DNA from 2 places in the Streptomyces sp. NPDC085481 genome. Region 2 is predicted to be linked to the other one. Evidence: riboswitches for the same ligand, from Rfam matches in the RefSeq annotation. Region 2 holds a riboswitch; the other holds the start of a gene.
The links. A riboswitch is a leader RNA that binds a small molecule or an ion and turns the genes downstream of it on or off. The one in region 2 is predicted to bind cyclic di-AMP.
Positions count from the first base shown of each region.

Region 1: linked by a shared signal. The riboswitch ahead of ACIGEZ_RS31790 (M23 family metallopeptidase) and the one ahead of ACIGEZ_RS15155 (M23 family metallopeptidase) in region 2 are both predicted to bind cyclic di-AMP.

Region 1 covers NZ_JBITTJ010000020.1:86,892-90,601, reverse strand. Annotated here, with positions in the region: gene ACIGEZ_RS31790 (M23 family metallopeptidase) at 1-1,073, opposite strand, end outside; cyclic di-AMP (ydaO/yuaA leader) riboswitch at 1,085-1,231, opposite strand; gene ACIGEZ_RS31785 (PP2C family protein-serine/threonine phosphatase) at 1,488-2,663, opposite strand; gene ACIGEZ_RS31780 (MFS transporter) at 2,726-3,710, opposite strand, start outside.
Region 2 covers NZ_JBITTJ010000006.1:79,566-83,275, reverse strand. Annotated here, with positions in the region: gene ACIGEZ_RS15165 (HPr family phosphocarrier protein) at 1-14, shown strand, start outside; gene ACIGEZ_RS15160 (GntR family transcriptional regulator) at 163-846, opposite strand; gene ACIGEZ_RS15155 (M23 family metallopeptidase) at 1,025-1,795, opposite strand; cyclic di-AMP (ydaO/yuaA leader) riboswitch at 1,808-1,974, opposite strand; gene ACIGEZ_RS15150 (M16 family metallopeptidase) at 2,177-3,544, opposite strand; gene ACIGEZ_RS15145 (M16 family metallopeptidase) at 3,571-3,710, opposite strand, start outside.

The sequences.
Region 1 (3,710 bases), on a different contig from region 2:
CCCAGCCAGTCCGCCGGGTCGATGCCCGAGCCGCCGGGGGTGTGGACCTCCAGGTGGAGGTGGGGGCCGGTGACGTTGCCGGTGGCGCCGACGCGGCCGATGGTGTCGCCGGTGCCGACCGACTGGCCCACGCCGACCGTCATCGAGGACAGGTGGCAGTACCAGACCTCGGTGCCGTCCTCGAGCTCCAGGACGATGCGGTAGCCGTACGCGCCGGACCAGCCCGCCGACTTCACGGTGGCGCCGTGGACCGCCTTGACCGGGGTGCCGGTGGGGGCGGCGAAGTCCAGGCCGGTGTGGTGGCCGGAGGACCACATGGAGCCGGCCTCGCCGTAGGTCGAGGTGATCGTGTACGAGGAGGTGGGCAGCGAGTAGCCGGCGGCGAGCTTGGCCAGGCGCTCGGCCTCGGCCTTCGCCGCCGCCTCCGCCTCGGCCTTCTTCTTCGCCTCCGCGGCCGCCTTCGCCGCCGCTTCGGCCTTGGCCTCGGCCTCCGCCGCCGCCTTCTCGGCGGCCGCCTTCTGCGCCGCCTCCTTCTCCGCCGTGTCCGCGGCGGCCTGCTGCTGCTCGGCCTGCTGGAGGATGCGGGCGCGCAGCGCCTCGCCGGCGTCGGTCCGGGTCTGCTCCTGCGTGCCGGCCTGCGCGGCGTCGCCGCCGGCCGGGGCGTCCGCGGGGACGGCGTAGGTGAGCGCGGTGAGCGGCTGCGGGTTGTTCTTCGCCGCGTCGCCCTTCGCGGCGGCGCCGTCCTCGTGACCGGAGCCGATCAGCTCGCCGACGCCCGGCAGTTCGGAGGCGTCCGGGAGGTCGAGGTCCGGCAGGGCTATCGAGACGGGGGGCTTCTCCTGGGCGGTGGCCAGGCCGCCCGCGCCGACGGCGGCGATGACGCCGACACCGAGGACGGTGGAGGAACGCGCGAAGTTGGAGCGCTGCTTGACGACCCGGTGACGGCCGCCGGAGCGGCTCTGGGCCCGCAGGGTGTCCTCGGTGGGGTTCCACTCCTCCCCGTCCGCGCCCGTGGCGCCGGGGGCGCCGAAGTAGTCGAAGGAGGCTTGGGGACCGGGGGTGTTGGACGCCACGAAGGCGCTCTCCTTTCCTTCCTTCTCGCCTACCGGGTTAGCTGACGGGTTCGGAGCAGGAAGGTCTCCTACGGGTGGGTCGCACGGGTGCGACGTTGCCCGATTCACCCCAAGTGGTGGTTCCCCGGTTCCCTTTCGGGATTCGGCGCGCGCGCACGGTGCCGTCTCTTGCGACGGCTGGGACGACCGCGCTGCGTTATCGAACGTTAATAGACACGGCCACCCGATTCCAAGCTGTCCCGAGTGATCATTCACTGAATTGGGAGAAAATGGTCCGACTTGACCCCCCTTCAGAAAAGGGTCAGGGGCAAACCCCCGATCTGACGTTACGTCAATTGTTATCGGAGCGACACCCTTCGACTACGTCACGTCACCGCCCTCGGACCTCACCACCCGCACGTCACCACCCGCACGTCACCGCCCCCCGGCGGGCGGCACCATCGGCATCGTCCGCCGCCGCACGGGCTGCCCCACCGCCGGACGGCTCACCGCGAGCAGCGCCATGTCGTCCGTCGCACCCCCGCCCGTGTGCCGGCGCACATCCGCCACCAACGCGTCGAGCAGCTCCTCGGGCCCCGGGAAGATCCGCCCCGCGAGCCGCGCCGCCGGATCGTAGAAGACCCCCCGCGCGTCCCGCGCCTCCGAGAGCCCGTCCGTGTAGAACAGCAGCGTCGCGCCCGGCGGGTACGCGGCCTCGTCGGCCCGGTCCGGCCACACCGCCAGCTCCCCCATCCCCAGCGGCAGCGCCGCCTCGCTCGGCCGCAGCTGCGCCAGGGCCCCGTCCCCGTACAGCAGCAGCGGCTCCGGATGCCCGCGGTTGACCACCCGTACGGACCCGTCGCCGCGCGGGATCTCGGCGAGCACGGCCGTGGTGAACCCCTCGAACGCGTCCAGATCGTCCCGCCGGGTGCCCTCGCGGGCCAGCGCCCGCTCGAGCCGCTGCGCCACGCCCTCCAGCGTCGGCTCCTGCTCGGCCGCCTCACGGAAGGCGCCGATGACCACCGCCACCGCCTCCACCGCCTCAAGACCCTTGCCGCGGACGTCGCCGACCACGAGCCGCACCCCGTGCGGGGTGTCCTGCACCGCGAACAGGTCGCCGCCGATGAACGCGTCGGCCTGCGCCGCCTCGTACCGCGCCGCGATCTGGAGCCCGCCGATCCGCTCCGCGGGCGCCGGGAGCACCGCCTTCTGCGCCGTCGCCGCGATCACCCGCGCCGACGCGAGCCGCTCGCCACTGCGCCGCACCACCCGGTTGATCAGCAGCGCGAGGGCCGAGACCGTGACGACGGTCAGGGTCTCGGTGAGCGCCGGGATCTCGTCGGCCGTTCCGTTGTAGACGTGCAGACCGACGCTGGCGAGGATGGCGGCGATGCCGGTGAGCAGCGTCGTCAGGGTGGAGAAGAACGGGGCCGCGATCAGCGGGGCCGCCGAGAACATCGGCGCCGCCGTGTACGTGGCCGGGGTCGCCAGGTCGAAGACGATCCCGCCCACGATCACCAGCGGGGGCAGCGCGCGCAGGAAGCGCCGGGCGACCGGGTACGGGCCCCGGCCCTCGCCGCCGGGCCCGCGCCGCACCGCTGCTCGCGCCACCTGTGCTCTCCCGCCTGGACGTGCCCGGCCGCGGACCGGCCCGCACCCCCCTCAGGGTGGGGTCAGGCCGGGCGGGACGGCGACTCCTCCTCGGCCGGTTGGCGTACGGCGAGCCGCCCGCCCCGCGCGAGCGCCGCCATGGCCGCCGCGCACCCGAGGCCGACGGCGCACAGCACCAGCCAGGGCGCCGCCGACCAGCCGGTCACGTCGAGCAGGGCGCCCGTGCCCAGGTTCCCGACGGTGATGCCGATCCCGCAGACCGTGTTGTAGAGCCCGTAGTGGGTGGCGACCCAGCGGCCCTCGGACAGGGCGACGACGGTGTCCATCTCGTACGGGTAGAGGACGGCGTTCGCGACCGCCAGGACCGCCGCGCACAGCAGCAGCCCCGCCAGGGACCGCCCCAGCGCCGCCGGCACCAGGAACGCGGCCCCCATCAGGCCGAGCCCGAGCACCAGGCACCGCTCACGGGAGAGCCGCGCCGAGCACCAGGCGGTGATCCGCAGCTGCCCGGCGAGCGCCACCAGCGCCGACACCACGAACAGGGCCGTCGTCGCCGCCGTGCCGTCCGCGGCCAGCGGCAGCGCCAGGTAGACCTGGAAGGACAGCACGTACGAGCCGGTCATCGCCAGCGAGAACAGCCAGAAGACCCGGTTCGCGAGCACCGTGCGGAACTGCCCCCGCTCCCCTGCCTCCCGGGTCGCCCCGGCGGCCCGCCGCACCGGCAGATGCCGCAGCTGTACGAGGGTGAGCGCGGCGAACAGCACCGCCGCCACCACGCACGTCAGCCGGAACGACACCCCGGTCAGCGCCACCCCCACCAGCGGCCCCAGCAGGATCCCCGCCTGGTAGTACGTGTTGAACAGCGCGAACGCCTCCACGCGCCGCTCCCCAGCCTCGGCCGCCAGACAGGCCCGCACGGCCGGGTTGAACAGCGCCCCCGCCAGGCCCGTGGCGAGCGAGGCGGCGATCAGCATCGGCAGCGACTGGGCGAAGGCGAGCGCCCCGAAGCCGACGGTCCGCAGCGCGCACCCGGCCACGATCAGCGGC
Region 2 (3,710 bases):
CCGAGACCGTCTGACCCGTCTCCTCCCCGACGACGGATCGCGAAGAAGCCGCGACTGCCGGAATTCCGGCGGACGCGGCTTCTTCTGTTTCGGAATTACGGGAATCAGGGCAGCGGAAACAGCACCCATGAATTCCCCGCCTCTTTGTATACGGCGTGCTCGTTAATTCCGCGGTCCCGCACTGTTTACGGGATGTTGCGGAACCCTCACACGGGTGCGCTGCGCCCGTTTCGGCCGGTGCAGCGGCAGAGAGCGTTCCACGTGCAGGGCGGTCAGGGCGCGCGCCCGCTCGGCGTCCCCGCGCGCGACGGCGTCCACGATGGCACCGTGCTCGGCCCAGGCCTCGACCGGCTGGGCGGGCGGCTCGACCGCGTACATCCAGGCGATCTTGTGGCGCAGCTGGGTGAGGAGCGCGGTGAGCGGCGGGCTGCCGGAGGCCTGGGCGAGCGTCTCGTGGAACCAGGCGCCCAGCGAGCGCAGGTCCTCGCCCTGGCCGCGCCTGGCCCGCTCCTGACCGAGCCTGACCAGGCCGCGCAGCACTTTGAGGTGGGCGTCGGTGCGGCGCTGGGCGGCCCGGGCGGCGCCCAGGGGTTCGAGCAGGGACCGCATGTCGAGCAGGTCGGCCGCCTCCTGCTCGGTGGGCTCGGCGACATGGGCGCCGGCGTGCCGGCGGGTCACCACGAAGCCCTCGGACTCCAGGGTGCGCAGGGCCTCGCGGACCGGGACGCGGGAGACCCCGTAACGGCGGGCGAGCTGCTCCTCGGTCAGCCGGCCGCCCCGCTCGAAGACTCCGGAGACGATGTCGTCCCGGATCGCCGTGCATACCGAGTGCGCGGGAATGCGCATGTCCGACCTCCGCTTTCATTCGCGTTTCATCCGCGCGAAACCCCGTCGAGAGACGCCTGTTCGGCGACTCTATTGCAGGACGCCGGAATTTCCGATGCCGCCCGGTAATACAGGCACAAAAAAGCGGCCCGGCTCGATCGAGCCGGGGCCGCTTCGGAGGCTTCGCGGGATGCGTGCGTCAGACGTTGACGCCGCGGGCCCGGAGGTACGAGATCGGGTTGATGTCCGAGCCGTACTCGGCGCTCGTGCGCGCCTCGAAGTGGAGGTGCGGGCCGGTGGAGTTGCCGGTGGAGCCGGAGATGCCGATCTGGTCGCCGGGGGTGACGTGCTGGCCCACGTAGACGCCGATCGAGGAGAGGTGGCCGTACTGGGTGTACGTGCCGTCGTTCATCCGGATGACGATGTTGTTGCCGTACGCGCCGCCCCAGCCGGCCTCGACGACGGTGCCGGAGCCGACGGAGACGACCTTGCTGCCATAGGCGGCGTGGAAGTCGATGCCGGAGTGGCTGCCGGAGGACCAGAGCGAGCCGCCGGTCTTGTAGCCGGTGGAGACGTACGAGCCTGCGACGGGCAGCTGGAAGGAGTTCAGGCGCTTGCGCTCGGCCTCGCGGGCGGCGCGCTCCTTGGCGGCCCGGATCTCCTTGGCGCGCGCCTCGGCCTTGCGCTTCGCCTCGGCGGCGGCCTTGGCCCGGGCGGCGGCCTCGACGGCCTCCTTCTCCTGGGCGTCGACCTGGGCGTCGACCCGCTCGGTGAGGGACTCCTCGGCGATCACCTGAATCAGGCCGGTGTCCTCGACGGAGGTGTCCTGCGGCTCGGCGGCGAGCGCCGGGGACGCGAGGGTGCCGATGACGCCGGTGGTGGCGAGGGTCGCCACGCCGGCGATGCCCGCGCTGCGGCGCGCCATCCGGCTCGGACCACGATGCTTCCCGGTGGCACGGGTGAACGCCATGTAGTGGCTGATCCTTTCCTTCCCTCTCGCCTACCGGGTTAGCTGACGGGTTCGGAGCAGGAAGGTCTCCTACGGGCCCCTCCGCGCGAAGCGAAGGCGTCCGATTCACCCCAGGGGACTACGTGTGGGTCCCCGGCTCCCCAGGCTCGCGCCTGACGGGGACTCGGCGATGACTGTCCGTTGCCGCGAATGCGGCGTCGTGCAACGGGCGAACAGCCGGATCGACGCTAGGCCGATCTTCTGTCAATCGCCAAACAGACACGCCTGTTTGTAAGACATGCCACAGGGCAGACGATCACACTCTCCAGCAATACGGACAAAGGGGAGGACCCCGACGAACCAGCTCGTCGGGGTCCCGGAAACAGCGTGACGGCGGCTCAATCAGCCCGTCACGACGGTCACTTCGCCGATGCCGAGAGCCCGCACCGGCTCCTCGATCTGCGCCGCGTCGCCGACGAGCACGGTCACGAGCCGGTCCACCGGGAAGGCGTTGACCACGGCCGCGGTCGCCTCCACCGTGCCGGTCTCGGCGAGCCGCGCGTACAACTGCGCCTGGTAGTCGTCCGCCAGGTGCTGCTCGACCTGGTCGGAGAGCGTCCCCGCGACGGAGGCGGCCGTCTCGTACTTCAGCGGCGCCACGCCCACCAGGTTCTGCACGGCCACGTCGCGCTCGGCGTCCGTCAGGCCCCCGGCGGCGAGGGTGCGCAGCACCTTCCACAGGTCGTCAAGTGCCGGACCGGTGTTGGGCGTGTCGACCGATCCGCTGATGGCGAGCATCGACGCGCCGTTGCCCTTGCCGTCGGAGCGCAGCACCTGGCCGAAGGCGCGCACGCCGTACGTGTAGCCCTTCTCCTCGCGCAGGACGCGGTCCAGGCGGGAGGTGAGGGTGCCGCCGAGGCAGTACGTGCCGAGCACCTGGGCCGGCCACACGCGGTCGTGGCGGTCGGCGCCGACGCGGCCGATGAGCAGCTGCGTCTGGACGGCGCCGGGGCGGTCCACGATGACGACCCTTCCGGTGTCGTCGGCCGTGATGGGCGGCATCGGGCGCGACTCGGCCGGCTCGCCCGTCCAGGCGCCCAGGGACTCGGCGAGCACCTTGTCCAGGTCGACGTCGGTGAGGTCGCCGACGACCACCGCGGTCGCCGCGGCGGGCCGGATGTGCGCGTCGTAGAAGGCGCGGACGGCGGCGGCGTCGATCGCGGCGACGGTCTCCTCGGTGCCCTGGCGCGGCCGGGACATGCGGGCGGAGGCCGGGAAGAGCTCCTTGGAGAGCTGCTTGGCGGCACGGCGGGCCGGGTTGGCCGTCTCGTGCGGGATCTCGTCGAGCCGGTTGTTCACCAGGCGCTCGACCTCGGCCTCGGCGAACGCGGGCGCGATCAGGGCCTCGGCGAGCAGGCCGAGCGCCTTGGGCAGCCGGGAGACCGGGACCTCCAGGGAGACCCGTACGCCGGGGTGGTCGGCGTGCGCGTCGAGGGTGGCGCCGCAGCGCTCCAGCTCGGCGGCGAACTCCTCGGCACTGTGCTGGTCGGTGCCCTCGGACAGGGCCCTGGCCATGATCGTGGCGACGCCGTCGAGGCCCTCGGGCTCGGCGTCCAGCGGGGCGTCGAGGAAGATCTCGACGGCCACCACCTGCTGGCCGGGGCGGTGGCAGCGCAGCACGGTCAGACCGTTGTCGAGCGCGCCACGCTCCGGGGCCGGGAAGGCCCAGGGCTTGGCCGTGCCCGGCTGGGGCTGCGGGTGGAAGGTCATGCTCGTCAAAGACGCGGCGGCGTCGGTCACTGGTCCGCTCCCTCTTCCTCGTCGCTGTCGTCGCCGTTGTCCGTGCTCACCGGCTCGTAGACCAGGACGGCACGGTTGTCCGGGCGCAGCTTGGCCTTGGCGACCTCCTGCACCTCCTCGGCGCTGATGTCGAGGA